DNA from 4 places in the Desulfitobacterium hafniense DCB-2 genome. Region 4 is predicted to be linked to each of the others. Evidence: riboswitches for the same ligand, from Rfam matches in the RefSeq annotation. Region 4 holds a riboswitch; each other region holds the start of a gene.
What was found. A riboswitch is a leader RNA that binds a small molecule or an ion and turns the genes downstream of it on or off. The one in region 4 is predicted to bind molybdenum cofactor.

Region 1 (8,029 bases), 1.2 Mb from region 4:
TGATAGGTCGTTATAGAAATCGTTCCCGCAGCGGCATCATAGACTCCGCCTAACTTGACCCAATCTTTTTTATCCGGATTCCACCAATAGATGGCCAGTTGCTCGAATTGGGTTCCGCCGGGCAGATCTGCGGAGGTGACCGGGAAGCTTACGGTAATGGGAACATCAAACTGAGCCTCTCCCTCATTGATCCCCTCAATGCTGAACTCCCGTTGGAATTTTACCGGATCGAGCATCAGTGAGGCGGACTCAGCCTTGGGAACTTCGGTCACCGAACCGATCTCTACTTTGAAGCGGACCGGACCGGCACCTTGTTCTAATCCTGCCAGTCCTTGCAAAGCTCCGGGCGGAATCACCAGCCTGACCCCATCGTTTGTCTGCAAGGTCTGCTGAGACGTTTCCCCAATTCCGGCCTCGGCATGACCTTCTGTGAGACGGGCCGCCTGTCTCTGCTCTTCCGTCACCTTGGCCAGATTCTCCAGAATCTTCTTGTTGGCTTCCGAATTATCGGGAGCGTTAGTGGCTGTGCCCTGATTTGCCGGTGGGTTGTTGGGAACCACTGCCGGAGTTCCTCCGGCTGTAAACTCGTAGGTATAATCCATGCCTAAAGTGCTGCCGTTATTGGCCGTAATACCTGCTCCGGCTTCCACCACATAGACGGCATCCTTTTCCAGGCCGCGGTAGGTCAGGGTCAGCCGGCGCAGCCGCTTGTCCGCCGAAACACCGCTGTCTCCGTAGTGGTGATAATTCTCGGTCGCGTAAGCAATAGGAGTCGTTGTGTCTTTTTTATAAAGCTTGATTTGGGAAAGGTTGGCAAGATAATGGGCATCGCTTAAACGATTGGCAATATTGTCCGGACTCATAAAACCGGCGGTGAAATCAAACTGGATGACCGCGTTGTTCGGGTCTGTGTTCAGTGCTGTGATTGTTACAGTGAACGAGCCCACGTTCTGCCCGCCGACGATGCAGGACAGAGCCGTACTTTCATTACCCGCCGCATCCACTGCCTTAACCTGGACAGTAACCTGGCCGGAACCAATATCAGTAATATAAGCGCTGGTCACGGTTCCTGCCACAACTTTAATCGGGGTATCCTCACCGGCGAGATAAATCCGATACTCTGTCACACCCACATTATCCCGGGCCGCCGTCCATTTCAAATTGGCATTGACCTGCTTATCCTTGTCTCCGGTCAGGGAAGCACCCACCGGCCAGGTAGGGGGAAAGATATCCGCACCCCCGCCGGGTGTTCCGGTTCCCGAGCCGGCAGTCAGCTGGGTAACGGATGTATCAACATATCCCGTCGCTTTAATCACAATGGAATGGGAGCCGCTGCTGTCAATAACACCTTCCCGAATATGGAGAACTCCTGGGCTAAGTGTGTACTGAGCAGAAGTCAACGATACGCCGTCGAGCAGAACATGGGTCACTGCCTGCCGCCAGGCCGCATTATCCGTGAAACGAATATCAACCGCCTGTCCGGGCAGTTTATCCTCACTGTCCGGTGTCAGCCCAGGCGCCGGCTGCTGTGTCTCATCCGGCGGAGTGGTCACCGTGGCATGGAGGTTGACCTCACTCTTATTGCCGGCAAAATCCTCTGCCTCCACGCTGAAATAATAACTTGTTCCGGGGGAAAGCCCGCTGACTTCATAAGTGGTCTCCGTGCCGCCCACTGTAGCAAGAAGCAGTCCATTCTGATAAATATTATAGCGCAGATTATTATAGGCTGTACCATGATTATCCTGGGCATCCGGCCAGCTTAAGGTCAGGGCAGCACCCGGAGTCGCCGCCATCAGACCGAAGGACAGAGCGGAACCCGTGGTCACCGGTGCCGGATCGAAAGACAAAGCCGAACCTGTGGTCACCGGCATCAGACCGAAGGGCTGAACCGATGCAGCACCTGCCTGCATCGTCCCCAGGTCGTAGGACAGAGCGGCACCAGCGTTCCAGTAAGGCTTCGTCAAAGACTCCGCTGCGGTGGTAAATTCAAAGATATATGCAATATCCGTCAGGCTGCCGTTGTTGAATTCAAACCCTTTGGCGATTTCTATCACATAGGTGGTAGATGGCTTCAATGCCAAACTCTGGAGTTTGAGACCCAGTGGAGAGTGTCCTCCGATCTGCTCAAAATACCAGTCCGTCATTTCCAGCCAACCAGTCCCGCCAGAATGGACAACTGTCCCGATATTGGGCAGCTCAACCTCTTTGAGCGTGTCTTTTTCAAGAAGCTTTACTTTACCGCTTCCATCTGCCCCGGTACCATTCAGGTTTTTATCAAAGCTTCTAAAGAAACCATTGGTCAGATATAAGATGAGATGGACATCGTCATAGTCTACCGGCTCTACAAACCGATATTTCATCGTCATCGCTGCTGAATCATAGGTGATCTCGTTAGCTACCGGCGCAAAATCCACCACACCGTTGCTAATCTGGACAAGTTTATTGTCCACCGGCTGATCTATAAAGTTCTCCAAAACTCTGCCGTCAGTAGAACGCACTTGTTCCTGACCGCCAATGGTATAACTCAGAGTAACATCTTGGGGAGTGCTCATGGTATTTGCCAGCGCATTCCATTGAGATAGAGTCAAGATGATTTGATTTGGAGTGTCACCAAGATTGACAGCAGCTATAGCGGCCTCCACCCCATTAACCTTAGCCCGGAACTGAGCCGCTAGTCCTGAGACGTCCTCCACCGGCCCATCGAATTCAAGCACGATGTTCTTGCCAATTCTATCTGTAACAGTGCTTGTGATCTGAAGCGGTGTAACCGCCACCCCGGTCACAGGCAACGTGAGCTTATTGCTTGTAACATTGTTTACACTGACCTGAACTTCAATATCTCCTGCATTGGAAACAGTCAGGGTATGATCACTGATGTAAGCATTGGCTGTATTGGTAATGGACCATTCCGCATCCAGTCCTGTCACATCAAAAGGCTGATCATCCTCCCCCACCCCCGCGATGGTCAGATCATTAAGATCATAGGTTACGGGAATTCCACTGTAGTTCAGGGCAGGAGCACCGCTTATGGTAAGGGTTTTCAGTTCCGGTGTGGGGTCAAGACGCATATAGAGAATCCGGCTGTTGCCATCAGCGATATAAAGATTGCCCCTATCATCCCAGGCCAATCCATGCGCTGTAAATACAGAGGATTTAAGGCTGTCATTAGCAGGCGCTGTAGGAGTGTTTTTATCGGCAACTATGGCCAATTGACCGGAACTGTCGATTGTATAGATATAACCGCTGCCGCATAAATAGAGAGTCCCAGCATGAAAGCCCAGCCAGTGTGTGCCTGGAATCTTAGAGTCTTCAGCTGGTCCGGGAGTAGGATCGCCATTGGTTTCCTTTCCGGCAATGGTGGTAATAATCCCTTGCGGATCGACCTTGCGTATCCGCCTATTCCCACTATCACTGATATACATATTCCCTGCGCCATCAAAAGCAAGAGCGTTTGGTGTCTTAAGCTGTGCCGCAGTTGCCGGACCGCCGTCACCTGAATAGCCTGTTGAAGTTCCCGCCACCGTATAGAGCTTATTGGCTTCCATTGCAGTGGCAATTCCATACAAAGCCTCTTCCGCCCCATAATCTCTTGCCGGAATTATCCCAATTCTAGCACCATTGATAATATAGAGATTGCCCGCGTTGTCCATGGCAATATCTTTGGGTTGTATACTTACCGCATTGAGGTCGGCACCATCATCCCAATTAGATGATGTGGATGACCCGGTCCCGGCAAGGGTATAGATATTCCCCGCCACCAGATCCGCACCATGTTCTATTCCCCATAATGGACCATGCTGAGCCGGTATGATGCGCACGCTGTTTTTATCCGCAAGGTATAAATTGCCCGCCGGGTCAAACATGGTTTTGACAGTCCCATTTATGGTAGCGGCGCCCGCCGGTCCACCGTCACCGCTGGAAGAAGCCGTTCCATTTCCCACCACAGTATGAATATAGTTTTTCTTAACATCGATACCGTACAAGGTACCGTCCTGAGCCGGAATCACCCTGATCCGGTTGTCAGTTGGAATATACAGATTCCCGGCATCATCAAAATTGAGGCCGCCATTGGGGATTCTAATTGTGGCATCTTTGGCAGGGCCATTATCCCCTAATTCCCCTGTCGCTTTTTTGGTCCCCGCTACAGTAGCGATTTCTCCCACGCCAATTCCAGGGAAACTCAATAAAGGAGCCGGCTGCGCAGCTGCCGCATACACCCTTGCCGAAGGAAATGTGCCCCAAAGGCTGAATACCATAATCAATAAAGTAAACCAGGCAACAGCTTTCCGCTTATAGACTTTTGCTGGAGACCACTTTGAATTCATCTCTTTTATCCCCTTATTTCTAAATATCAATCATCATCCACTTTGTTTATAGCTACTCTGGCCTGTCCTAATCTGCTTAAAAGGAAAGTTTCCCCGAAGTTAACCGAGGAAACTTTCCAGTTTTTTGGCCACCTTACGGAGAGAAATTAGTTATTTGGCCGCTCCTGATCCGGCCCAGGAGAATCCTACTGAACCCGCAGCATTGACCGGCACAACACGCACATAATAGGTTCTGTTGGAAACAAGGCCGGTTAAAGTTGTCGAATCACCGATAACACCGCTATCTGCTAAGCTGTACACTGCCGTCAGCGGGTCAGCATAAACTGTTGAATCGGCAATATACACATCAAAAGTATCGGTATACGGAGTAATGTTGCTATAATCCCAGGCAACATCCAGTTCCCCAGAAGATGTACCTGCCACAGCTGTCGGGATATTATCCAGCCACCCTGGCAGATCATCGCTCACTGTAGTAAAAGAAAGCGATCCTGGGGTACTGAAGGTATTGCTGCTCACATCGGTAAAGCTGGGCAACGTCAGGCTGTAGCTGTGGCTGGCATCATCGGCCCGGTTATAGACAGGATTGGTGTTGCCGTTCACCGTCTCAGGAAAGAAAAACGTAGTTTGGGCTGCATTGGCATGAGGGGTATAACATTCCGCATTGGCGGTTGCCGACCCGTTAATCGTTGGATCCTGGACCACGGCAGGACTGCCCATAAGATCCGTCCGGACATAGTTGCTGCTCAGGTCAGACAGGAATGTTGAAAGTGACGAAGAGTCGATAGGCCTGTCAAAAACAACCCCCAGATTGGATTCATAGCTCCAGTCCGTCCCAGCAGCCGGACCGCCGAAGAAGGTCACGACGGGAGCCACATTGCTGTAACCTCCAAGTGAGTCAGGTGTTCTGAAGGTGAAGGTAAAGCCCACCCTGTCGGTATAGTTGCCCAGGGTTTTTCCGGGGCCGCTTCCTGAGCCGCCACCGCCGGCACCTTGGGCATCAGCCAAAGTGGCGGCATTGATGACCACATCATACAAGGTATCGTCTGCCAAAGCGGAAGCGAAGCTCAGGGTAACCGTGCTGCCATTGGTCAGACCCGAATCGGTCACACCGCTTGCATTACTGCCCACCTGTAAATTGGTGTAAGTGAAAGAAGCCGGCGTATAAGGAGAGTTGTGCAGCTTAACCTGAAACTGTCCCCCTGTCACCTGGCTGGAGGCTAAGGATTTATTGAAATAGAGATTCAAGGTTGCCGTACCGCCGGTTTTGGTATATTCATACCCGTTAAAATCCAAGGACTTATTGCCCGTACCGGAGCCTGTGCCGTTGTAATTCAGCGCGAAGGCTGAAGGAACAAAGGAAGCGATCATCAAAACCGCCACCATGAGAACTGAAAAAAACTGCGTTCTTTTACGGCTTAAGAATTCTTTCATCATAATTTACCCTCCTTTAAAATCAGAGCAGGAGCACTCCACCGGGTCCTACTGATAGGCTTATCCCCGTCATTATCAAACACCAATCTTACTCTTCTTCCTGCTTCACCTTGATTGCAAAGCACTTTTCTTCCCTCCTTTTCAAACGTGAAGGCCTATCCGTTTCCAGACACACCCTGAGGACTTTCGTCCTGGCCGGCAACCGTAGAATTCCCTTAGGTCTCACCAGCTTGGAGATATATTATATTGGTGCCTGAACCTTATGTATTAGGCATATATTATATATGCCTTTAGTCAAAATCATTATAACACAATATAACCAAATTGAAAGTACTTTTTATTAGCTTTCAAGATGGTTTATATTAGTTTATGTAGATTTTTATCCCCTTTCTTTTCCTAAAACAATAGAAAAAGAGTTTTTTACTTGTCATGTTGGCATAAATACAATATGACTTTAGGCATTATTTGCTATAGCACCGGCTTTCAAAACAGCTGTTGTGCACTATTTCTATTACAAGTTCTGGTTCATTTTGATGGGAGCGATATTTCTTTTCAGGAGCTCAAGCCTTGATGATTGCTGCAATTCATGGCATAATATCCCATAGGAGGTGAGCCACCAAGTGGATTTTGGCAGTCACTTAAGACAACTAAGAGAGAATCATATGCTTTCAACCTCCAGGTTATCTAAGCTATCCGGCTTAAGCCAATCCTTTATCTTCAGGATCGAGTCTGGAGAAAAACAACCGACCCTGGAAACCCTGCGCAAGTTGGCCCAAGGGTTGGGCATCAGCCTGGGAGAGCTGCTCGGTGAGGAAATGCTGAGCGAGCCTCAATCACCAAAAATCAGCCGGATTATCGGTAATATACGAAAACTCCCCGTTGAGCAGGTGGATGCCCTTGATTTATTTTTGGCTTCCCTTTCTTCCAGTTACGCCGTGGGGGAAAACCCGCTGACAGTACAGGCCATTAATCTCAAAAATTCTGCCGGGGACGGCTTTGAAATGGAGGTAGTCTTTTCTTCCAATGTCTCGGCTATTATGGAGCATAGAATCCCTGACGGCACAAACCGAAATATGGCAGGATTCCATCTCTATGACGGTGAGATGAAGGAGATTCCGATTGAAATTATTTCGGGAAGCAAGAAAATGCTGGGGCAAAGGGCGGAAAGAATCTTCGTGATCAAACCCAAAATCCGGCTTACGGACGGAAGATTTTATAAGCTAACCATATCTAAGCTGCTGCAGGCTAATAATTATAAGTACTTGAAAGAAAACCACACCATATTGTTTACGACACGGGAGATTGTCGATATCACTCCATATAATAAGAAGCTATGCAGCCCTTATCTTTCCTTGGCCCTGGAGAAAAGCAATATCAATTCCGGTGACGAAAATATCCCGGTTAATACCGAAATCAGACTGACTTTTTCCAATAATGTGATTACGAAAGCAGTGCGCGATAATAACCTGCATTGCTTTTCTTTGCGCAGCAGCAAAAACCAGATTGTAGAGATCGATGTCATCATGGGGGACCCCGATGATAATTCCGATAAGAAAAAGGAGATTGTGATCCGTCCCCAACAGCACCTACTGGCAAATACTCTTTATATCCTGACCATTTCCGAAAACCTGCAGGGGGGCAATCAGAAGCTGCTGGGAAGGGATAAAGCGATTATCTTCACTACCGATGAGACCGGCGCCGCTACTGCCGGACAGGGCGGGGTAGGGATTGCCTAGACTTATCTACATCTACCCCAAGATAACACCATCAAAGCAGATTTTAAAAAGAGCCCCTCATCGCAGAATTAGACTACGATGAGAGGCTCTTTATTGTAATCCTCCAGCAGTGCATTTACGTTTAGAGCGTCACACAAAAACAAACATATCTGCCTACCCTCTCCCAACTTCCCTATGGTGTATTGCAAAAAAAGAGGGCTCTTTCCTTTTACTGAACAACACTTTCGCATGCCCTCAAATGGTGCGTCAATGCACCATTTGAACTCCCTTCCCCATTTCACCGATTCTTCTCGCTCCTGGCAAAGAAGAAGGTGCCATGATATGAATTCAACTTATCCATTTGAGCTCCTAAAAATGGTTGAAAGTTTTAAAAAAGCAGCGATTTTCTGTGATCGATAAAACTATTTCAGGCTAAAAGGGCAAGATAAAAAAATATAGTCAAAGAAGGTCAAAACCCCGCCTTGAACCTCCTGCAGAAAAGTTATATAAATAAATTGTAAAGGTCAGTTTTGGTCAGTCAACATAAGCGAACTCAAG
Region 2 (8,029 bases), 1.5 Mb from region 4:
CATAGCGCTCCTCACCTTTTTCATCAATAAAGGCTTCTACAACAGGCAAGGTGTCAATTTGATGCAGGGTTAATTTCCTTGCTGCTTCGAGAACCGGTTCGTCCGCTGTCGTCATAATAATATTAGGCATCCGGGTCATAATGATACTCACGGGAACCTGCTGAAGATCGGTTTTACCCAGGGTAGATTTAAGCAAATCTTTCCGGGACACCATTCCCCTTAAGGTTTGGCCTTCCCCAACCACTGTCAGACTTCCGACATTTTGGGTAAACATAGTGACTATGGCATCATAAATACTGATGTTTTCCCGGATAGATATGGGAAGGGATTTAAAATCACCCACCCTGAGCTGGCGAAGTCGATCCATATAAGGTGATGTTTTCTTCTTCTCCTTATAAAAGTATCCTACCCTCGGTCGGGCTTCGAGGACCCCTGCCATGGTTAAAATCGTCAGGTCAGGACGCAGGGTCGCTCGTGTCAAATCAAGCTTTGCAGCGATTTGTTCCCCAGTAATTGGGCTTGAATTCTTTACGATTTCTACAATTCTTGCTTGACGTTCCGTAAACTCCAACCCTTTTCACCTCATTCATCTCTCACTCGTGTATACATATATTCCTTATACGTGCCAAATGTGACATACTAATCTGCGTAATACAGATAAATATTCCACACAATTTTTCTATTTCCTTCAACTTATAGTATCCAATTCAAAAAAAAAATAACGGCGCTTCTGCTGAAATTATGCAAAAGCGCCGCAGTGGCTTATCCAATTATGCTAAGAGGCTGAGATCTCCCAGGCAGCCGAGGATGGCGACGCATTCACCAAGGAGAGCCAGACGGGCTTGCTTGAGGATCTCATCTTCCACCATGATCATGACCGCATTAAATAATGCTTCAATCATGGGGATGAGTTCAGAAGCCAAAGCATAGGCTTCTGCGTAGTCACCCTTTTCAATCAGGGCGGCAAAAGCTTCCTGTCTCTGGACAAGAGCTGCAGCCAAGGCAATTTCTGTAGGATCGATAAGATTCTTAGGGTCCAAAGGCTGAGTTTGAGCCTTTTTACTGAGATTCAAGCAGCGAATATAAGCTTGGGAGTAGGGAACAAACTCCGTTGTTTCCCGCTTGGCCGCCAGAACTTGGGCCTTCCTGGCTGCCCGCGTGATCTGATTGCTGCCCTGGGCGAGGACCGCATCAAGGGTATCGTAACGCGCCCCTTGCTCCTGAAGCACAAAGCGCAGCCGCTGCTGGAAGAAATCCTGGAGAGCACTTTGCAGATCGGCTAAAGGAAGCAGACTGATTCCTTGCTCGGCAAAGTTCACATAAGAAGCAGCAATCAGCTGTTCCAAAGAGATATCCCAGCCTGCTTCCAGAATGATCCCTACGACCCCTTGAGCCTGGCGTCTTAAGGCATAGGGATCCTGAGACCCGGTAGGCTGAATCCCGATGCCAAAGGCACCCACAATAGCATCCAGCTTATCGGCAACACTGACGATTTGCCCGGTGTAGGATTGCGGCAATTCATCCCCGGCGAAACGAGGTTGATAATGTTCGAGAATCCCTGTGCACACTTCGGGCTTTTCACCAACCATGCGGGCATAATCCGCTCCCATAATCCCTTGAAGCTCCGGGAAATCATAGACCATCAACGTCACCAGATCCGCTTTGGCCAGCAGTGCCGTCCGCTCAACCAAGTCCTGCTTTTCGCTCTCCATCCCCAATCGAGCTGCTATCCCCCGGGCCAGGGTCCGAATCCGCTCCACCCGCTGGCGGACACTGCCTAATTTCTCATGGTAGGTGACTTTATCCAGCTTTTCGACCAGCTCAGCAAGAGGTGTTTTTTGGTCTTCACGATAATAGAAGGCCGCATCTTCCAAACGGGCTTTGAGAACTTTCTCATTCCCGGCCTTGACCTTCGCCAGGGCATAATCATCCCCATTGCGTACGGTAATGAAATAGGGAAGCAGCTTGCCTTCCTTATCCCGTACAGGGAAATAACGCTGATGCTCTTTCATGGGAGTGGTGATCACCGGTTCCGGCAGATGCATATAATTCGGAGCCACTTCACCGAGCAGAGCGGTAGGGTATTCGATGATATGGGTTACTTCATCCAGAAGATCGTCATCCTTCTCCACATCTCCCCCCACTTTAGCGGCGAGGGCATGGATTTGCTCCCAGACGGATTGCCGGCGCTGCTCCGGGTCCACCATGACAAAGGCCTGGAGCATTTGTTTTTCATAGTCCGCCGGGCTATCCAAAGTTACAGGTCCGCCTAAGGTACGATGCCCCCGGGAGGCTTTTCCCGATGCCAGCCCCACAAACTCAAAGGGGATGACCTCACTGCCAAATAAGGCAACGATCCAGCGAATGGGGCGGGCAAAGCGGAACTCCAGGTCGGCCCAGCGCATGGGCTTGGGAAAATGCAGTCCGGTGATCAAATCGGTGCAAAGCTTGGGCAATAATTGCAAGGTAGGCTGGCCCAGCTCAAATTTCCGGGCATAGACATAGGACACACCGTTTAATTCCTGAACGAAAAGATCCTTGGGCTCCACCCCTTGCCCCCGGGCAAAGCCTTGAGCAGCCTTAGTAGGGTTTCCCTCCGCATCATAGGCCGCTTTGACGGCAGGCCCTTTGACCTCTGCTGTAAAATCCGTTTGTTTTTCGGCCAGGCCTTGAATAAGCACGGCAAAACGCCGGGGTGTAGTGTAAACTTTCAGGTCTTGATAATCCAGACGCAGCTCCTGGCAGTATTTCTGGGCTTGTTCCCGAAGTTGGTTCAGCACTCCCGGGGCAAATTTCGCCGGGATCTCTTCTGTGCCGATCTCTAAGAGAAAATCCTTAGCCATCTTATTCGGCCTCCTTTCCGGACTGTTCTTTGAGTAGGGGGTAGCCTAATCTTTCACGCTGCTCCACATAGGCCTGAGCGCAAAGACGGGCCAAATTGCGGACCCGGGCGATATAGCCCGTCCGCTCAGTCACACTGATGGCTCCCCGGGCATCGAGAAGGTTGAAGGTATGGGAGCATTTCAGGACATAATCATAAGCAGGAAGGACCAATCCTTTCTCCACGATCCGAATGGCTTCCTTCTCATACATTTCAAACCAGGTTTGCAGGGCTTCCACATCGGCGGCTTCAAAATTGTAATGAGAATAATCGATCTCGTTTTGGAGGTAGATATCGCCGTAAGTGATATCTCCTACATACTCAATATCATAGACACTCTCTTTATTTTGAATATACATGGCCAAACGCTCGAGACCGTAGGTGATCTCGGCACAGACCGGTTTGCAGTCAATCCCCCCGCATTGTTGGAAGTAGGTGAACTGAGTGACCTCCATGCCATCCAGCCAAACTTCCCAACCTAACCCCCAGGCCCCCAGGGTCGGCGACTCCCAGTTGTCTTCCACAAAGCGAATATCATGTTCTTTGGGGTTAACTCCCAAACGTTCCAGGCTTTGCAGATAGAGCTCCTGAATATTATCCGGCGAAGGCTTAATAATAACCTGGTATTGAAAATAATGCTGTAAACGGTTGGGGTTTTCTCCATAGCGTCCATCCGTAGGACGGCGGGAAGGCTCAATATAAGCCACTTTCCACGGTTCAGGCCCCAGGGCACGCAAGAAGGTGTTGGGATTAAAGGTTCCGGCGCCTTTTTCCATATCATAAGGCTGAGCAATGATGCACCCTTGTTCTCCCCAAAATTGATTCAGGGAAAGGATCATGTCCTGAAATTTCATGGTTAACCTCCCTATTTTTTACTACCTAATCTCTTGAGCTACCGGGACATTAAAGAAAACTTGGCTGGCAAAGGCGACTGCCTGGTTGTCTTTGTGCTTCCTGTAATGCAAAAAACTCCCGTCCCGTAGCTTTCGCTACAGGGACGAGAGTATCCTTCCCGCGGTTCCACCCTGCTTGATCTCCATATAAGCCGCCTGGTTCCCAAACTCCTGAAAAGGCAGCTCTCAAGGAAATCCTCCTTCTTTAAAACGTGCTCCAAGTGCCCTGATCCGCTTACCCGTCTGGTTTCCACCCTGCCAAACTCTCTTAAGGGATACCCGAATCTTCCTCTTATCATTACACCATAGGATTCAATTTGGAAATAATTATAGTATGATTTGGTTCTTTTGTCAAACTAAGCTGTCCTAATCCCATGCTCTTTTTCAATCATAGTCAGCACTGAGGCAAGCCCCTTTGCCTGGGAATAATAGATCTTCTTATTATATTTTCTGGCCACATCTTTGGCATCCCACATGCTGGAATGGGAACAGACCATTTGCACGATAATCACACAATCTGTGTCCTTGATGAGGTTTTCCAATACCTTTTTGTTGTTTTTTTTGGGCACGCCGTCGTGGAAGCGCAGTTCGATATTTTTCAGCTTGCCCATGGATTTGCTGTGCCGCTCAAAATTATATCCGCCTATGATCGCTAACTTCATTTTACCAAACCCCTTCCTGTAAAGTCTGGATACTCAGTTTCTCATCACAAGGCCTAGAAAGCAGGATAACTTCGAAGTTTCCGCCATACCGGCGATATTTATGCTGGAAGTTATAAAAACAGCGGGGACAACTTGTTACGATCTTCTTTATTTTCAACTCCTGCCAAGCAGTGATATTTCTTTGGCTTATTAAACCCGAAAGCTCTCCATAGCCCAATTGGCAGGCTTTATCCCCACAACACCACTGATCTTTACCCAGAACGGCAAAATCAATTTTTCTATCCCTAAGCAACTGCATACAGACCATATTCCATTCCCCTTTTGACCTGTCAGCAAAGGGATTACATCCGGGAAAAAACAAATATTCGGCATCGGGTCTTTCCGCAAAAGTCGGTATCCCCATCATTTTCATACAATTCAATCCCATTGTTGACCAACCTTCTTTCTCCATGTTGGCGGGCTCCAGTCCAACCGATCTTTAAACGTTAAAAGGTTCCACTTTAACGAAAGTGGAACCTCTAGTAAACCCAACATATTGGGAATCCACCTCCTTCTCAAACGTGAAGGCATAGCCATTTCTGGATATACCCCGAGGGCGTACAGCCCTGGCCGACCAACCATGGATGACTCTTTAGGTTGCTCCGGCTCGGAGATCATTATGAAATTTTTCTCAATCACTATTCTTATTATATATTGGGTTTAGTTATGTTTCAATAGGTTTTGATCAGATTGGTTTTAATCATTATAAACACTGCTGCAAATACAAGGCGATGATGTGAGGGAGCGCATCCCGGTTTTCCCGGCACACGGAAACCAGCTTTACCTTGGGATGACATCTTATCCGATCCGTCCAGCCGCTGCTGGCCTGCTTGATCACGCCAAGAATCGGAACCGGACCTTCTATGGCTGCTAAGATCTCCTGCTGAAAGACAAGAGCCTCCCGTTCCAGGCTGCCGCATTCATCCATCACGATAAGTTGAGCCTGGTTTCCGGCACAGCGAACGAGTTCTGCCCCATACCCATCAAACCGCTCTGTAAAGACTTGGGGGGGACTATTTTCAGAAAAATGAACCACACTGTTTTCTTCCTGATAGACCTTCTCTCCCGAGGCTGCAGCCAGATAAAGCCGCCGGTTGGGAGAACCTCTGTCCGGGCCAAAGTAGGTTCTGAATCCTGCGTAGGTTACCTGGCAAAGAGCCAGTGCTTTATCGACGATGGTACTTTTGCCCACTTGGATCTCCCCGGTCAAAAAGATGTGCATTTACAGCCTCCCTTCGATTTCAAATATTCCTACAGCCTTTTGGCGCGGCAGATAGAGGGGAAAGTCCTCTTTACCTGTTGCCACAAGGCGTTCCGCCAGAAAACCTGCCAAATCTCCGGGGTTGATATCATGGGATTGGGTCCTGATAAAATCCCGGGCATCTTCCTCCGACCGAAAGGGCTGGCCAAATTCAAAAGCCGTTTCGGTTAGGGAATAAGCTATTCCCTTGCTGTTTAAATTTCCCTCTACCTCTTCAGAGGTGTTTTTCTGGAATTTCCGATACTTTTCCGGATAGAGCTCTGTCTGGCTCTTTCTGCCCACCACAGCGATGAGTTTTTTACAGCGGGGCAAAAATTGTTCCAACTCGCGGCTGCCGAAGAAGCTGATTAAGATAACATCCCACCCCGCCTCGATGGCGTTGCAATCCATCAGCAAAGGAGTGATGTTCCTGATATTTTCGGCCTGAATTCTTTGTTTAAGTATCTCAATGGCATAAGGATGCCTATCTATGCAGGTAATACTGTCAATGGTTTTGCTCAGCTCTAAATCCACCAGTCCTATGCCGCAGCCAATATCACATAAAGAAGAGTGCTCCGCCACTTTAGGCCCTACCAACTCAGCAATATTCTTGAAAAACCCGGTGTACCTTTCTGCGTCCTGATACCATCTCACCGTATTTTCATTCCATTCGAAATTCATCCTGCTCCCCCTTGCTTATTTTTTTATGGTCACCTTCTGTCCCGCGGAATATATCTTCACTTTCTCGGCCCCGGCTACGATTCGAAAAGCCCGGGCATTATCTTTAACCATAAAGCCCGAAAGCTCTTGAAGCCCATGCTCAAAAAGTACAGGAGCCAGCGGGGTCCCCGGGCCAACCAACGTGATCCGCCGGGCGTTCCTTGACAATTCCAGAAGCCTGGGCAGCGTCTTATCCACTACCGAAGCGCAAGTGATATAGACATAGTCACACTCCGGCAGGATAAATTCACTGGCCGGCAGGGGATAGTCCCCTTCCTCCGGACTCCACTCCAGAATAGAAAGATCGCAGATCGGCTCCAGAAGGCTTTCCAAATGGGGGAAATGACCCACCACCCCAACCTTTTTGCCTTTCACTTCATTCTGAGACATGATAAAGGGGTCGTTCATGCGGTCCTCGACCCTTTTGGCATCGGAGAAAATTACACCATGTTCTCTGGCTACTTGAGGATTATTGTAATAAGCGTTGATCGCCGCCAATCCGATAGAAGCCTCTACATAATTCCAGGACTTGACACAGCCTGCTGCCACCCGCAGGGGCAGGCCCAGCAAATTTTGGGTGAGCATCGGCATTCTTGTTTCAAAGGGACGATTGGGGCCCAGTCCCACTCCGTTCCCGCTGCGAATCACGGAATGGGTCGTTCCGCAGACCAGCTCATCCACCAAAAAATCTTCAGGAATCCCGTTGATCATGGCGTCATAGATCTCCCACATCTTCCGCACCTCTTTTCCTCATTGTTTAATCCTTACTCAATGGCCGCCCAATCCGGCAGCTGGTCAATCATCTCTCCCAAGCGCAGACGGTTTCTCAATTCCCCCAGGACATTATCCAGTTTTTCGATGGTTTTGAGGCTGGCTCTTTCTTCCTCTGTTGTATGGATGACTTTGGCGATTCCACCGTCCTTAATCACAATCCGTTTATCGGCGCTTAAGCCCAGGAGGGGATCATGGGTGGAAATCAAGATGATCTTTTCCCGATGGGCCAAGAGGGTGATGGCTTGCCTCCGATCTATCCCCGCGTTCTCTATTTCGTCAATCAAAACGATAGGAGACTCGCTGATAAACGCTGTGTCGGCGATCATCAAGGCCCGGGATTGTCCGCCGCTGAGTTGGGTTACTTTCGTCTCCTCGGAAAATTTTTCTCCCGCCAGATCATTGGCACATTGAAAACATCGGCCAATTACATCCTGCGCATGAGGAATCAGCCTGCTCTTGGCATGCATTTCCAAGAACTCACGAACCGTCAAATCCATGACGAAGTTCATGTTCTGGGACAGCTGAGCCACCAGTTTTCCTTCCATCTCAAAACGCTGGAGATCATCCAGTTCCTCGCCATTGATCCGGATCACTCGGCCGGTGGGCGTATCTCCTTGAGCCAGACACTCGATATCATTGAGCAGCCGGCTCTTTCCTGAGCCGGTTGGGCCGACAATACTGATAATCTCGCCGGGATAAATGGTAAAGTTGATGTCCTCAGGTTCTTTCAGCTTATTGTATCCCCCGTGGATGGTCAGAAAAGAAATCACCGTACGGGAACCTTTCTGCAGGGAAAAGGTTTCAAGAAACTGACAAAAAC
Region 3 (8,029 bases), 1.5 Mb from region 4:
ATAGCGGATAGAACATAGTCATTTTGTTTAGCATACAGTTGAATGGATTCCATAAGGATTTCCGGAGTTAATTCATAACCTTGTTCAAAGAGTCCAGTCCATATATTTTCATAATCAATAAAAGCAATCGCCTTCAAAACAATGTCACCCCATTTCCACTTTCCCTTACTATAGAGTACGCAGGAAAAGGACAGGAGTGACAAGCAAAAAAATTTTTATATTGAATTGAACCTAAAAAACCTCAAAAACACGCTGAAGATGCCTATTGGTGAACAGGCACAGCACACTCGCTGGCCTCCCCTTTGAGGATCTGAATTCCATGGGGCAAAGCAGGGACAAGGGCTGCCCAACATTCCTTACAGGCCTTAGGCGAACCCGGCATATTGATGATTAAAGTCTGCTTGCGCAAGGCCGCCACTGCCCGGCTCAACATAGCCTTCGGAGTAATTTTGTAGCTTTCATAACGCATTACTTCAGCAATCCCGGGGACCATACGATCCGCAATAGCAGTCGTCGCCTCCGGGGTAACATCACGCAAGGAGAAACCCGTGCCACCTGTGGTCAGAATAAGGTCTAAGCCCTCTTCATCGGCCCACTTTTTCATCGTTTGGGCCAAAAGCTCCTGATCATCCGGAAGAATAGTATAGAGAACGACCTCGCCGTCGATCTCTTTCACCAGTTCCTTGAGAACAGCACCGGAAAGATCCTCTCTTTGCCCCTGAGATCCTTTATCACTGGCGGTTATAACCCCAACCCTCAGCATTACTCCATCACCTCAACACTATCTCCCACATTAATAGGGCCGCCTTCCAGAACACGGATGAAGATCCCTTCCTTGGGCATAACACAGTCCCCCGCTTGATAATAAATAGCACATCGGGTGTGACATTCTTTACCGATTTGTGTCACTTCGCCCACGCCGGTTTCACCAATCTTTAATTTTGTGCCCAGGGGCAGGCTCACCAGATCGATTCCTTCGGTGGTTAAATTCTCGGCAAAATCTCCCGGTCCCACATCAAGCCCCATATCCTGCATCTTCTTGATGCTTTCCATCGCCAGCAAGCTTACCTGACGATGCCAATCCCCGCCATGAGCATCTCCTTCGATACCAAAATTAACCTTCAGTACTCCCTCCCCTACATTTTTTTTCCGCATCCCTTTTTTCTCACTTGTACAAACTGCGATAATCTTCGCCATCATCGTTCCTCCTAATTTGTTTTAAATCATTCGAATTTATCTATTAAGTTGTGCTCTTTAAGTGATCTTCGCGAATAAAATGCCCGCTCTTGCCGCCGGTTTTCTCCATAAGCCGGATATCACTGATAACCATGGTCTTGTCGATAGCCTTGCACATATCATAAATAGTTAAGGCAGCAACACTGACAGCCGTAAGCGCTTCCATCTCAACCCCGGTTTTACCCGTGACTTTGACAATTCCTTCGATTTCTATGGTTCCGGGAGGAACAATTTCGAAATTCAGTTTTGCTCCGGTAATAGCCAGAGGATGACACATGGGAATCACATTTGAAGTTTGTTTGGCTGCCATGATTCCCGCGACCTGGGCCACCGCCAGCACATCCCCTTTGGCAATCTGTCCTGAGCGAATCCTCTCCAAAGTCTCCGCCTGCATTTCCACCTTACCCCGGGCCGTAGCCACCCGGGTCGTCTCCGCCTTAGCCGAGACATCCACCATACGTGCCCGGCCTTCTTCATCAAAATGTGTCAGTTCCATCATTATCCTCCAATCTGGGACATAATCCGTTGATCCTGCCAGGCCTGATCATTCATATGATGTTCAGCCGGCTTATTCCAAATCGCCTGGGCAAAAACATCCCTGACTTCATTATCACTCTTGTTGGAGCGAAGCACTTCACGAAAATCCACTTCTTTGGAACTGTGTAAGCACAGGCGCAGCTTCCCGTCGGGAGTCAGGCGAATTCGATTGCAAGTGCTGCAAAAATGCTTGCTGATAGCGCTGATAAAGCCCACACTGCCCTTAAAACCCTCTGAAGTGATATATTCTGCAGGACCGCCTCCTTGAATATCGTGAGTGGCTTTCAGGCCCTCTAAGCCCAGTATTGCTTTCATCTCATCGATAGATACGAAATCACTGCGTTTATCCGAGCTGATCCCGATAGGCATCAATTCGATAAAGCGAACATGAAGCGGATAGTCACGAGCTAATTCCATAAAACGGGGTAGCTCATGGCTATTGAAATCACGAACCACCACCACATTGAGTTTAACCGGATGCAGCCCTACTTCGAGAGAGCGGTGTATTCCCTGAAAGACTTTCTTAATATCCCCACCACGGGTAAGTTCCCGGAACCTATCTTCATTGAAAGTATCCAGGCTTATATTGACCCGATTGACTCCCGCCTTTTTCAGATCTTCCGCCATGTCCGCAAGAAGTATCCCATTGGTGGTCAGCATCAAATCTTCCACTCCTGGAATTTGCGAGGCATTCTGCAAAAATTCCAGGACTCCGGACCTGATTAAGGGTTCCCCGCCGGTGATGCGGAACCGTCTAAAGCCCAATGTGGTGCTAATGCGCATGACACGCAATATTTCCTCATAGGTTAAGATGCGCTCATGAGGAATCCATTGAACTCCTTCAGCGGGCATGCAATATTTACATCGTAAATTGCAGCGATCTGTAATGGAAATCCTCAGGTATTCGATCTGGCGCCGATATTGATCTTGCATAGATTCCCCTCACCTTCACGTTCATTATTCCACAAAATAAATAAGCCCCACGGTCTGTAAAACCGCGGAGCTCCCGCATACCCTACAGACTCCTTTCCAAATGGGAGGCATTACTGTTTCCAATAATACCCGGTGCAGAATGCACGACTGGTAAACCATAGCTAACTTTAGGTTTCCAGTTTCGGAGCACATAAACATATTCTATTTGCTGATTATTCCATGTTTCAAAATAATTATAGCAGAATGAATGTAACTACTTGTAGTATACACCATTTTGGAGATTGCCAAAAGAGTTCAAAGCAATAATATTTCTTAATCCTTATTAATATTTCTTAATATATTCCAGATAAATAACATTTTTTCCATTAAAAATAATAAAAAATGTTCTTTTTTACAGCATTAAATACTATGACTATTGTGTTGCCGCAGCTCCAGGCACTCCTGAGGGGTATTCATATTGCTTAAAAAAAGATGTATTGCGGGAAAATCCCGGAAATCCTTCTCCCTTAGATAACGCACTCTGCTGTATTGCTGAACAAGTTTTGTCAGTTTAAGATGCTTTGCCTTTAAGCTCTCGGCAAGCAAGGGGAGGCAATTCTTGTGGTAAAAAGCATGAAGAGGGTGAACTACACCCTCAATCTCGGGGACTAGAATACTCTCGCCTTCAATTTCTCCAGCCATAAATCGAATCACCTTTGTATTCAAAAAAGGCATATCGCAAGCAGCAAAAAAGGCATGATCATAGCGGGCTTCCCGCAAGCATGCTTCCAATCCACCTAACGGCCCATGATCCGGATAATTATCCTTGATCACCTTTACTCCATAGTCAGCGTAAAGCTCCGGATGATTGCTGCTAATCATCACTTCCGCAAAAACCGCATTGAAGACAGCTAAGCTGTGTTCGATGAGCGGTGCCCCATCCCATTCAATAAAAGCCTTGTTGCAACCCATGCGGGAACTTTTCCCACCGGCCAGAATAATCCCGGTCATCGGCAGAAGGGTTTGTCCATAATCAGCACCCATATCCTATGTCTCCCTTGTCTCTATCAACGTTTAAACTTTCGTCTTATATTGTAACATAGATAGAGAAAACATGCCTAGGGTAGAGCTGTAGAAGGGTTTTATCTCATTGTTGCCTTTGTTCTGTAACAAAACGAGAGTGCCTCACGCTATATACTGGATATAGCCAGACACTCTCCTATTCTTATCCACTCCGCGGATAAGTCAACTACGCCTCAGATAGAGTCGACACTCCACCTGAGGCGAGTTTTCTTTATTGCTTAAATTACTTCAGAGCCTCCACCCGTACACCACAGACCTTATATTCGTAGGTCTTGGTTACTTTATCATACGCCCCATTGGTTAAGACATTGGTCGGTGACTCCCTATAGTGCAGGGTCATAAAGAGCACCCCTGGCGGAACTCGTTTGGTTACCCAAACCTTGGTCACTACCTCACCGCGGCGGGAAACTACCTTGATTTTCTCACCATCCTGAATCCCCAATCGCCGGGCGTCCTTAGGATTAAGCTCAGCCAATTCCTCGGGGGCATGCTCATCCAGCGCCGCCGAGAAACGGGTGGAGATGTTATAATGCTGCAGCTTGCGGCCCGTGGTCAGCAGGAATGGGTACTCTTCATCGGGCAGCTCATCCGGCAGTTGATGCTCAATCACCGTAAACACGCCTTTGCCGCGGGTAAATTTCCCTTGGTGCAGGAACTTCGTGCCCGGATGTTCGGCATGAGGAACCGGCCATTGCAGGCCTTTTTTGCCCAGACGCTCATAGGTAACTCCGGCAAACTGCGGTGCCAGGGAGGCAACCTCCAGCATGATCTCTGCAGGCGATGGGTAAGCCATCGGGTACCCCATCCGGTTGGAAAGCTCGCAGATGATTTCCCAGTCCGCCTTCGTATTGGCGATAGGCTTAATCGCCCGGTTAACCCGTTGCACCCGACGCTCGGTATTGGTGAAAGTACCGTCCTTTTCCGCAAAGCTGGCCCCCGGTAAAATAACATCGGCCAATTCGGCAGTCTCAGACATAAAGATGTTCTGAACAACCAGAAAGTCCAAGGCCTTCAGGCCTTTACGCACATGATTGGCGTCGGCATCGGTCAGCACAGGATCTTCGCCCATGATATACATGGCCCGCAATTCCTTCTTGACTGCTGAATCAAACATATCCGGAATCATGAAGCCCTGATTGGGATTAAGGGAAACTCCCCAGGCCTCTTCAAACTTAGCCCGTGCCTCTGGGTTGGTAACACTCTGATAGCCGGGATAAACATTGGGCAGAGCTCCCATGTCGCAGGCTCCCTGCACATTGTTCTGCCCCCGCAGCGGGTTGACCCCGGAGCTTTCTTTGCCGATATTTCCGGTCAGCATGGCCAGATTGGCCAGGGACATAACATTATCCGTACCACAAACATGTTCCGTGATTCCCAGGGTGTAGAAAATCTGAGCTCGCTCCACACTGGTGTAGAGACGGGCAGCTTCTGCCATCAGCTCCACGGGAACTCCAGTGATTTTGCTGACTTCTTCCGGCGGGAATTTCTTGAGATTTTCCCTGAGTTCTTGATAGCCTTCGGTTCGCTCCTCAATAAAAGCGCGATCCTCCCAGCCGTTCTCGACAATGATGTTCATGATCCCGTTGATCAGGGCAATATCCGTACCTGGTTTCAATCTCATCCAGATATGAGCATCCCTGGCCAGTTCGATCTCCCGCGGATCAGCTACAATAAGCTTGGCTCCCCGGGCCAGAGCCTGCTTCATCTTGGTGCCGATAATCGGATGAGCTTCTGTAGTATTGGAACCAATCACAAACATGACTTCGGCATTAGGGATTTCGTTGATAGAATTAGTCATCGCTCCTGAACCAAATGAAGTGGCAAGACCTGCCACAGTGGGAGCGTGTCAGGTACGGGCGCAGTGATCAACATTATTGGTTCCGATCACTGCGCGCATAAATTTTTGCATCAGGTAATTTTCTTCATTGGTACAGCGGGCTGAACTGAGTGCTGCAAAAGAATCTGGCCCATAATCCTCTTTAATCTGGGAGAACTTTGCGGCAATTAAATCAAGGGCTTCATCCCAGCCTGCCGGGACGAATTCTCCATCCTTTTTAATCAAGGGAGTGGTCAGGCGCTGAGGGCTGTGGATCAAATCCATGCCAAAACGGCCCTTGACACAAAGGGCTTTACCGTTCACCGGTGACTCCGGATTGGAGGTTACCCCGATCACTTTGCCATTGCTGACATTCAGGTCAAAATTACAGCCTGTGCCGCAGAAAGGGCAGGTGGTCTGTACTTTTTCGATGTTCCAGGCCCGAGCCTGGCCGACCATCTTTTTCTCCACCAAGGCTCCCACTGGGCAAACCGAAACACAGGAACCGCAGAAAACGCATTCCGATTCACTATAAGGAACATCAAAGGCCGGTCCCACCTGGGAGTCAAACCCCCGTTTAAAGAAATCCAACACACTTCGCCCCTGAATCTCTTCACAGGCCCGCACACATTTGCCGCAGAGAATGCATTTATTCGGATCTCTGAGAATAAAGGGGTTGCTGTCATCAAGGGGCAGCTCACGCCGTTCTCCCCGGTAATCTTCGCCAGTCACACCATATTCATAGGCATACTGAGCCAGCGCACAGTCTCCCATTTTCTGACAGGTCATGCAATCCAAAGGGTGGTTCGCCACTAAGAGCTCCAGAATCACCTTGCGGGACTTGCGCACCTTTGGTGTCTGGGTCTTCACAACCATCCCCTGGGTCACCTGGGTAACGCAGGAAGGCGGCAGATTGCGCATACCTGCGATCTCAACAATACAGAGACGGCAAGCTCCGGCATTGGTGAGTTCCGGATCCTGGCAAAGGGTTGGAATCGGAATATCGTACATACGGCATGCTTCCAAGACCGTGCTCCCTTTGGGTACGACAACTTCTTTTTCGTCAATAGTTAAGTTAAGCCATTCCACTAAATCCACTCCTCCTTCTAGGCCCGGATAACCGCGCCAAATTTGCAGGAATCCATACAACTTCCACAGCGGATACATCTTTCCCCATCGATCACATAGGGGGTATTCTTATTGCCGCTGATACAGTTAGCCGGGCAATTTCTGGCACATAGTCCGCATTTTTTGCATTTTTCGGCATCGATAGAGTAGGTCAGAAGTTCACTGCAGACTCCGGCCCGGCATTTTTTGGCGTGGATATGCTCTTCAAATTCTTCCCGGAAATACTTTAAGGTAGCCAGGATAGGGTTGGGCGCATTCTGACCTAAGCCGCACAGTGAAGTTTCCTTAACTGTATAGGCCAGGGTTTCCAGTTTTTCAATATCATCCTCCCGGCCTTCACCACGGGTGATGCGATCGAGAATCTCCCACATCCGTTTATTCCCTTCACGGCAGGGGGTACATTTTCCGCAGGACTCACTCTGGGAAAAGTTCAGAAAAAAGCGGGCAATATCCACCATACAAGTGGTTTCGTCCATAATAACCAGACCACCGGAACCTACCATAGCACCGGCCTTAGTTAAGGTATCATAATCTACAGGAAGATCCAGCATATCTTCCGGCAGGCACCCCCCTGAGGGACCGCCGATCTGGACTGCCTTGAACTTTCCACCATCTTTAATGCCGCCGCCGATATCAAAGATAATATCTCTTAAGGGCATTCCCATGGGGACTTCAACCAGCCCTGTGTTATTAACCTTACCTGTTAGCGCAAAAATTTTGGTCCCCTTGCTCTTCTCCGTTCCGTACTGGGCATACCATTGGGCTCCGTTTCTCAAGATATGAGGAATATTGGACCAGGTCTCAACATTATTGATATTGGTAGGCTTACCCCATAATCCGCTTTGGGCCGGGAAAGGAGGCCGCACACGGGGCATGCCGCGTTTGCCCTCGATAGATGCCATCAAAGCGGTTTCCTCACCGCAGACAAAGGCTCCGGCTCCGGCGTTGATTTTCAAATGAAAATTAAATCCGGAACCCAGGATGTTATTCCCTAAGAATCCCGCTTCTTCGGCTTGTTTGATGGCAATTTGCAGGTTCTTGATCGCCAGAGGGTACTCTGCTCGACAATAAACATAGCCCTCATCAGCACCAATGGCATAAGCGCCGATCAGCATACCTTCAATGATCGCGTGAGGATCTCCCTCGAGAAGACCGCGATCCATAAACGCACCCGGATCTCCTTCGTCAGCGTTGCAAATCACATATTTTTTATCGGATGGGGTAGCCCTGCATAAGCTCCATTTCAGACCGGTTGAGAAACCGGCCCCTCCCCGGCCACGCAAGCCGGATTCCTTGACCTCTTCGACAATGGCCTCC
Region 4 (8,029 bases):
GCCAGGCCTTTGCTGCAAACTGTGCTTGCGGAAGAGCCCGTTATTCTTTTAATTGATGAACTGGACAAAAGCGATGAAGAATTTGAAAGCTTTTTGCTGGAGCTGCTTGCCGAATTTCAAGTCACCATTCCGGAAGTAGGAACCTTTAAAGCCCAAAATTCTCCTATCGTCCTTTTAACCAGCAACAACACCCGGGATCTTTCCGAAGCCTTAAGAAGACGGTGTGTTCATCTGCTCTTAGCTTATCCCGATGTGGAACAGGAAATGAGGATTCTTGCCCAACGGTGTCCGGAAGTTGCCGCAGCCTTAATTCAGGATGTCTGTGAATTTGTGGCCAAAATCCGCAAGATCCCTTTGCGCAAATTGCCCAGTGTCTCCGAAAGCATGGACTTTGCCCGGGCTCTCCATATTCTGCGCCAGGACTCCCTCGATATGCAGCAATTGGAAGGTACCCTATCCATACTTTTAAAATATCCCAGTGATTTGGCAAAACTTGAGGATCGTTTAAAAGCCTGGCAGCAGGAAGCTGCCAGAAGAACTCAGGCTTAAGGCGGGGTGCAGCCATGAAAGAATTAACGATCAACGGCTGGCAGCTGCTGAAGCTTATCTCGGCACTGCGTTCGGTGGGCATCCATATCACCCTGGATGAGATTCAGGATGCTTTAAAGGCCTTAACCCGGTACCCGGACCTGGCGCCTAAGCTCGTGCTTAAATCTCTCTTCATCCATCGCCAGGAGGATCAGCAGCTTTTTGACATGGTCTATGAACTCCTGGCCCCAGCTCCATCCTCTCCGGATTCAGAGCCTACCGCTCCTGGGCAATGTACAGGCTCAGACCAAGGGGAGGCTGGGGATGGCTCCCACCAGGGCATCGGTACCGGGCAAGGAGGAATCACCCTGCACCTTAAATCAGCGGGAGAGTCCTCTCCAGCCCGGTCCATTTCCTTTCAAATGCCGGATCTCCACTATTTGATGGGACTTAAGGGGTTCCCCAGTACCATCGAGGAAGAAGAAACTAAGGAATTTGATTTGGGAAAGCAGGCCAGATTCATCCTGGGACAGTCAGGGTTTCTGACTTGGTCCAATTCTTTGGAGCTGGCTAGAGAGCGGGGGGAAGTCCCGGAAGACCAGTGGCAGAAATTCGAAGCTTATCAGGACTTCTGGCAGCGCCGGATTCACCAGGTCCTTTGGCAGGAACGTTTATCCGAGCAGAATCGCTGGGACAGCTTCCGTGAAATAAATTGGCGCTTTAAGCCCCTGAATTCATTTACCGCCGCTGAAGAAGGGATGGTCCAGCAAGCCCTCCGGCAAATGGGCAACCAATTGGCCGTTCACCGGGGCTTGCGGAAAAAAAAGGCCTCCCGGGGCAGGCTGCGCCTCTCCTCTTTGCTCCAAGAAATGGTGCGGGGGAATGGCGCTGTCTTTCGCTTCGAGTATGAAACTCCCGCCTTAAAGCATCCCGAGCTCATTGTCTTATGCGATGTATCCAACTCTGTGGCTCCCTTCTCTCAATTCCTTCTCTACTTATGCCAACGTATGAAATCCCGCTTTCGTAAAGTGCGGCTTTACCTTTTCATCGATGGCATCTGGGATATCACCCATGAAGAATGGCTGGCAAGCGGCGACTCCATGGCCGAGATCCGTTCCTGGGGCCGTAAGCATTCTTCCGGCTTTACCGATTATGGCAAGGTATTTAAAGACTTTGCCCGGGATGTCCTGCCTTCACTTTCTACCCGGGGAACCCTGTTGATTATGGGAGATGGCCGCAACAATTTCCGCCCTGCCCAAGCAGACTATCTGCAGGAGATCCAAGGGAAGATTAAGCATGTCTTCTGGCTGAACCCCTTGGCTGAAAAGGATTGGACTTTGCCGGACAATCTTATGGACGAGTACAGAAACTATTGCACCCGGGTTTTTCCCTGCCGGAACCTCAGTGATCTATGGCAGATCTCTAAAAAAGTCTTCTCCTGAAGAAGCGGCGCCAGCTCTTTTATCAACGGTCCATTGCTCAGCCAAATTGCCAACAGGTTGGTAATTTGGCTGAGCAAAGGTTGTAAAAAAGGGAGCCTCGCCAACTGCTTTAAATTACCTAAAGCCGTTGGGCGAGGCTCCCTTACCTTGCACTATCAGAAAGTATAAGGGCAACCAGCGACTTCGCCTCCTTCGTAAGTATGCGTTTAAGGCACGGCGAAGCCGGGTTTTTTTTAACGCTTATTTGCCGAAGGGACAGTGAGGATAGGTACATTCCGGACACTCCAGGCACAAGCCGCCATGACCGTATTTGGCAATTTCCAGGCGGGTAAGCCGCTCACCGGCCAGAATGCGGGTGGCCACCAGGTCAAAGACCGTTTTTCTTGAGTACATGACACATCCGGGCAATCCCAGAATCGGGATATCATCCAGGTAAGCCAGCAACAGCATGGCTCCGGGAAGAACAGGAGTGCCATAAGTGATCAACTCTCCCCCCAGACCTTTGATGGCTGTAGGGGTTAAATCATCGGGATCCACGGACATGCCGCCGGTGACCAGGACCATTTCCGCGCCTTGTTCGATATGCTCGCGGATGCGTTCCTGAATCATCTCCACATCATCGTCGGCGAAGGTTTGCCCCAGCAGGACAGAACCCCATTCAGCCACTTTTCTTTGCAGAACCGGTCCGAATTTATCCTGGATACGGCCATGGTATACTTCACTTCCCGTGGTCACCACCCCAACCTTTTTGGATTGCAGGGGGCGGATTTGCAGAATGGGTTCCTCGAAGCGGCGGGCGATTCCTTCCGCTTCGATCACGACATTTTCATCAATCATCAAAGGAACCACTCTGGTCCCGGCTATCTTCTGCCCTTTCTTCACCGGGCGGTGATTATGAAGGGTGGCAAGAATAATATATTCCAAAGAATTAAGGGCGTAGATCCCTTCTTCCGAAGCATAGATTAAACCATCCTCTTCAGCAATCAGATTGACCTTTCCCTCTTTCGTTTCACTGAAAGAAAGCCCCGGACCGGCCACAGCCTTGGCCAGGCGCTCCGCCGCTTCATCTTCGTGAATAAGACCCGGAGTCTGATCCCAGACAAAAATATGCTCTTTTCCCATACTAAGCAGGGTGGGAATATCCTCTTCTTTGATCACATGACCCTTTCTAAAGCGGGCGTCTTTTGTTTTTCCTGGAATAATTTGTGTCAGATCGTGCATAAGCACCGATCCAATCGCATCCTGTACTTTAATCTTCTGCATAGGGGTTCCTCCTTTTCTTTACGGAAGGCATGTTCATTTCTAAGCATACCCTGGTTTCAGATATTTCTGAAACGGCCAAAATTCCGTAGATAGCGTCAGACTTGCTTCAGTCAGTAGGAAATATGGCTCGGCCATTCCCTATTATAAACCATAAGCAGCAATCAGGGAATGTCTCACTGCTCAAGAAAATAGTTTTTTCTACTTTTAAAGGGTTTCTGCCAAGGAATAGAGAATTTTCTTCATAATAAACTTCTATGATAGTTTATGAGAGGAAGAGAAGTATGGCTAGTAATATCACCGGGTTTGAACTATTTAAAAGCAATCCTAACTGGCAGGAACTGCCCGATTCATTTTGGGAGTTTTGTTCTGCTCATGGACGGGTTCGCCATTATGCAGCAAAGCAATTCCTTTTCTTTTTCGGAGAAGAAAGCAACTCAGTTTATTTTTTGCTCAAAGGCCGCATTCAAATCCTGCTTATGAGTGAATTTACCGAAAAAATTTTCCGGATTCTGCAGCCGCCCGCATTTTTTCCGGAAGTTGTTTTAGATAGTAAAACTTATCCTTATGCAGCCCTCACTGCTGAAGCCTCCGATGTTTTCGTTTTGGATCGCAAAGCACTGGTCCAGTATTTTAAGGAAAATCCTTCCACCCTTCTGCCTTTTTATCAAAACATGGCTTTGGATCTCCGCAGAGCCTACCGGCAAATCAAAAACATCGCTCTGGGGGATGCTCGTTCCCGGCTGGGGGCCAAACTCTTTGCCCTGGCTCATGTCCACGGCCAGGAGACCCCTGAGGGAATTCTGATCACTGTTCCTCTGACCGCTACCGAGCTGGCGGGAATGTGCAGCTTAGCGCGGGAATCCGTGAGCCGCATCTTAAGCGAATTGCGGGATTTAGGAATACTTAAAATGGAGAAAAAACAAATCACCATCAGCGATTTAGAGCAACTGAGGAGCTGGATTCACGAACGCCAAAACTCTTTGTAAAACCTTACAGGTGCGGTCGGCGGTCCAGAAAATGAGTAAGCCTTTCCTGAGGCAGGCCATTGTCTATATAGTCTTCAAGGATGCGGCCAATGATCCGGGGAAGTTCAGAAGTCTGGAGCTTTTCCCTGGACAATCGCGCCAATTGGGGATGCCTTCCCAGGCGTCCGCCGAGATGAAGAGTCCATCCCGATTCCCCGGGGAGGATTTTATCTGTGGGGCAGGAACGGACACAATCCCCGCAGCCAATGCACTTCGTCGGCTCAAATTCCAGCTCTCCCTGCCAGGATAAGGCACCTTCCTGACAAGAACGGCAGCAGGCCTGGCAGCCCGTACACCCCGCCTCCGTAAGCTTAGGCATAAGAAAACCGGTCAGACCGATATCTTTGATTTGGGGCTGGGAACAAGCGTTAGGACAACCGGCTATGCTGATCTTCGGTAAATGATGATAATGAATCACCGGAAACTTTTGCTTCAAATGGGATAATAAATCCAGATTCTTGAGCATCTGCTCTAACTGTTGGTGTAATAAAGACCAGTCCTGAGCAGATTTACCGCAGTTTCTCCGGCAGTGCTCCAGGACAAAGCCAGGATGATCGATCATTATGCCTCCTCCATTGCTCATCATTTGAACTTATTGTACCATCCCCAGACTCTGGTGTTGTGTTTTGGGTCACACTTCTCAAGTTCACAGCGGCAAATAAAAAGCATAGCCATTTGACTATGCTTAAAATGTCATTTGGGGTTGCTAAGCTTTACTCGCTTCTGTCTGCTGAGGGATATGCCTGCCTTTCCTCTCCGAAATCAATAACCCTGTTAATGTCAGTACAATTCCCAATACTGAAACTCCGGTAATTTCCTCACGCAGCACAATAACGGCAGTAATAACGGTTATGACAGGAACCAGATAAATATAAACGCTGGTTTTGACTGCGCCCAATAGTTTCACCGCCGAGTTCCAGGTCACAAAGCAAAGCGCCGATGCCCCCAACCCTAAAAACAGAATATTGAATAGGTTATTTGGTCGTGTTAATTCAGTTATGTCCGGATTGAACCCCAATATGCATAAAGCGGGTATCATAAACACCAACCCATAGAAGAAAATTCTCCGTGTTGCCTGAATGGTGTTGTAGTGAAACCCGCTTATTTTCTTGGTCAGCACAGAATAGGCGGCCCATACCACGGCAGCTAAAACAGCCAGTATATCTCCCAAGGGATTCAGTTGCAGGTTGTTGCTTCCGTTAAAGCTGATCAGGATAATCCCGACAACAGCAACACTAAAACCTATAAAAAACCGCACCCTCAATTTCTCAGTATCTAAAAACAGATGAGCAAACAAAGCGGTAAAAAAAGGTGAGATTGCGACAATTACCCCTACATTGGAGGCGAAAGTATAGGTTAATGCTATATTTTCAAGCAGGAAATACAGGGTAACCCCGCATAAACCGGCGGCGGCAAAATATAGATCCTGCTTTCTTTCCCTGATCCTGAGCCTGTGAGGATAAGCGAGGAGCAAGATAAGAAAACCAATCGCAAACCTTAAGAAAAGTATTTCCACAGGCGTTATGGATTCTAAAAGCAACTTGGTGGATATAAAGGTTGTACCCCAAATAAAAATCGTCATAAATGCCAGCAAATGTCCTTGAAGCTCTTTTCTTGTGTCCATGAAACCCCTTTCCATTCAAAAAAAATCAGCTTTGAGAATCCTTAAAAATGCTCCTGTATTGTTTTGGGGTTAGCCCGATAAACTTTTTGAAAAAGTTAGAAAAATGGCTTTGATCAGTAAACCCGGTCTGCAATGCCACGTCAATGGGCAACACCCCCCCTCTCCAGCATTTTCTTTGCTTTATCAATCCGTATCGTTTCCAAATAGCTATAGGGAGAGATGCCTTTTTGCTTTGTAAAGGAACGAAGCAGATAGTATTTGCTCAGCCCGGTCAAATTGCCTAAGTCGGCCAGGGTGATAGTTTCCATGTAGTGTTTTTCTAAGAATTCACAGATAGCCCGTGCTTCCGCGCTTTGTTCTGCAGTTGCAGTCGTTGCTGCCTGCTCTGTATACTCTTCTATGAGCTGCTCTAAAAGGAAAAAGAATAGTTCTTCTTTCCTGAAATCTTTTTCTTCCTCCATAAGCATTTGGTGCAGCTCCCGGAGTATAGTAACCAACTCGCTATGAAAAACGACTTGAGAGGTAAAATAAGGCAAATACTCTTCCCCTTTTATTTCCAAGACCGCCTTGCTCATAATTTCCGGCTGGATATTGATACAGCGATAATCCAATGTTTTGCCGTCAATTTGTTCGCAAATATGATTGTCGCGGGGATTGAAGATCAGAAGATCACCCGGCTCAATGGTATATTCCTTATTTTTGCAGGATAAAAACCGCTGACCTTTTTCAATAAACCCAATCACATAATACTCATGAAAATGGTTGGGAAACTTCTGCATAATCCCTTGAAAATGATAGGCTTCAACCTTTAATTCCGGGTCATATTTTACGATTCTCATTTCCTGTTTCATGAAACTTATCCTCCCTTCCCGGTTATCTGCTATTTAGCATACCACAGGCGGTACTGGAGTTCTTGTATGATATTGCCCTTTACCTTTCATCCCGCCAGCAGCACCAGGAATCCTTTAAAAGCAAAAGCCGGACTCCCTCCTAAGCAGCAGTGGGAATCCGGCTTTTACGTTTTCTCTGATCCATGATAAACGACGCTACATGATGAACAGGGAATCACGGTTGAACCTACAGTTCAGCAGGTCCTTCCAAAAGAGCCAGCAGCAATTGAGCCGCTCCCTCGATATCCCCTTGATCCACCATTTCCGAGGGACTGTGAATATAGCGGGTGGGAATGGAGACGACCCCGGAAGGGATCCCTCCTTTGGTGAGATGGATGGCCCCGGAATCTGTACCGCCAAATTCGAGAACCTCCCATTGATAAGGGATGTGATGCTGTTCAGCGGTTTGCGCCATCCAGGACTTGATCTTGGGATGGGTAATCATGGAGCGGTCAAATACCTTGATCGCCACCCCCTGGCCCAGCTTCACATCCATAGGGTGGGACTTGGGAGTGTCCCCTGTTCCGGTAACATCCACCGCCAGGGCTAAATCGGGTTCCAGGGCAAAGGCTGCCGTTTGGGCACCGCGAACTCCCACCTCTTCCTGTACTGTAAAGACAAAATACACTTCATGCTGGGTTTGCAGGCGTTTCAGCACTTCAATAGCGATAAAGCAGCCCACCCTGTCATCCAGAGCTTTGGCAGTCAGGCGCTTGGCTTGTTTGTGGAAGCTTCCCACAAAGACAGCGCTTTCTCCCACCTGCACCTTAGCTTTGCTTTCCTCTAAGGAGGTGGCTCCGATATCAATATAGAGCTTATTCAGCTTTAAATCGGTGGGTTTTTCAAGCTTCTCGACACCAATGGTGCCCATGAGCCCGTTTTGAAACTGAACGCGGCGGTGGGGCAACCCCTGAATCGAGACACCGCCCAGGGGGGCAAAACGCAAAAAACCCTTTTCATCAATATGGGTGATCATCACTCCGATTTCATCGGCATGGGCGGCGATCATAATTTTTTTGCCTGTTCCCCGGCGTACCGCCATAAGATTTCCCAAGGCATCTGTGTTTATCTCATCGCAGTAGGGGCGGATTTCTTCAGCAATCAGCGAATTTACATTGCCTTCAACACCCGATGGACCAAAACATTGGGTTAATCGTTCCAAAAGTGTATAATCCAAAGGTTTGTGATCGTATGGCATGGAATGTCCTCCTTTAATCTCATTCAGCGGAAAGAAAATTCATGGGGAATCGCCTTTAA

Region 1: another riboswitch for molybdenum cofactor. It lies ahead of DHAF_RS08470 (fibronectin type III domain-containing protein); the one in region 4 lies ahead of DHAF_RS13810 (molybdopterin-binding protein).
Region 2: another riboswitch for molybdenum cofactor. It lies ahead of DHAF_RS21255 (heterodisulfide reductase-related iron-sulfur binding cluster); the one in region 4 lies ahead of DHAF_RS13810 (molybdopterin-binding protein).
Region 3: another riboswitch for molybdenum cofactor. It lies ahead of moaA (GTP 3',8-cyclase MoaA); the one in region 4 lies ahead of DHAF_RS13810 (molybdopterin-binding protein).

The regions. Positions count from the first base shown of each region.
Region 1 is NC_011830.1:1,807,969-1,815,997, reverse strand. It holds gene DHAF_RS08475 (cell wall-binding repeat-containing protein) at 1-4,325, opposite strand, end outside; gene DHAF_RS08470 (fibronectin type III domain-containing protein) at 4,476-5,759, opposite strand; molybdenum cofactor riboswitch at 5,875-6,004, opposite strand; gene DHAF_RS08465 (helix-turn-helix domain-containing protein) at 6,377-7,492, shown strand.
Region 2 is NC_011830.1:4,502,305-4,510,333, forward strand. It holds gene ccpN (transcriptional regulator CcpN) at 1-571, opposite strand, end outside; gene glyS (glycine--tRNA ligase subunit beta) at 771-2,843, opposite strand; gene glyQ (glycine--tRNA ligase subunit alpha) at 2,845-3,735, opposite strand; gene DHAF_RS21250 (DUF2325 domain-containing protein) at 4,131-4,436, opposite strand; gene DHAF_RS21255 (heterodisulfide reductase-related iron-sulfur binding cluster) at 4,438-4,887, opposite strand; molybdenum cofactor riboswitch at 4,968-5,100, opposite strand; gene DHAF_RS21260 (nucleoside-triphosphatase) at 5,179-5,697, opposite strand; gene DHAF_RS21265 (class I SAM-dependent methyltransferase) at 5,698-6,396, opposite strand; gene DHAF_RS21270 (DUF364 domain-containing protein) at 6,412-7,167, opposite strand; gene DHAF_RS21275 (ATP-binding cassette domain-containing protein) at 7,200-8,029, opposite strand, start outside.
Region 3 is NC_011830.1:1,503,141-1,511,169, reverse strand. It holds gene DHAF_RS07035 (NYN domain-containing protein) at 1-137, opposite strand, end outside; gene DHAF_RS07030 (MogA/MoaB family molybdenum cofactor biosynthesis protein) at 263-763, opposite strand; gene DHAF_RS07025 (MOSC domain-containing protein) at 763-1,197, opposite strand; gene moaC (cyclic pyranopterin monophosphate synthase MoaC) at 1,241-1,732, opposite strand; gene moaA (GTP 3',8-cyclase MoaA) at 1,735-2,706, opposite strand; molybdenum cofactor riboswitch at 2,779-2,905, opposite strand; gene mobA (molybdenum cofactor guanylyltransferase) at 3,106-3,729, opposite strand; gene fdhF (formate dehydrogenase subunit alpha) at 3,992-6,673, opposite strand; gene nuoF (NADH-quinone oxidoreductase subunit NuoF) at 6,691-8,029, opposite strand, start outside.
Region 4 is NC_011830.1:2,960,053-2,968,081, forward strand. It holds gene DHAF_RS13800 (AAA family ATPase) at 1-549, shown strand, start outside; gene DHAF_RS13805 (VWA domain-containing protein) at 564-1,970, shown strand; gene DHAF_RS13810 (molybdopterin-binding protein) at 2,211-3,233, opposite strand; molybdenum cofactor riboswitch at 3,226-3,378, opposite strand; gene DHAF_RS13815 (Crp/Fnr family transcriptional regulator) at 3,515-4,219, shown strand; gene DHAF_RS13820 (4Fe-4S dicluster domain-containing protein) at 4,224-4,820, opposite strand; gene DHAF_RS13825 (DMT family transporter) at 4,965-5,882, opposite strand; partial or broken gene DHAF_RS13830 (AraC family ligand binding domain-containing protein) at 5,908-6,733, opposite strand; gene DHAF_RS13835 (M42 family metallopeptidase) at 6,960-7,970, opposite strand; gene DHAF_RS13840 (M42 family metallopeptidase) at 7,994-8,029, opposite strand, start outside.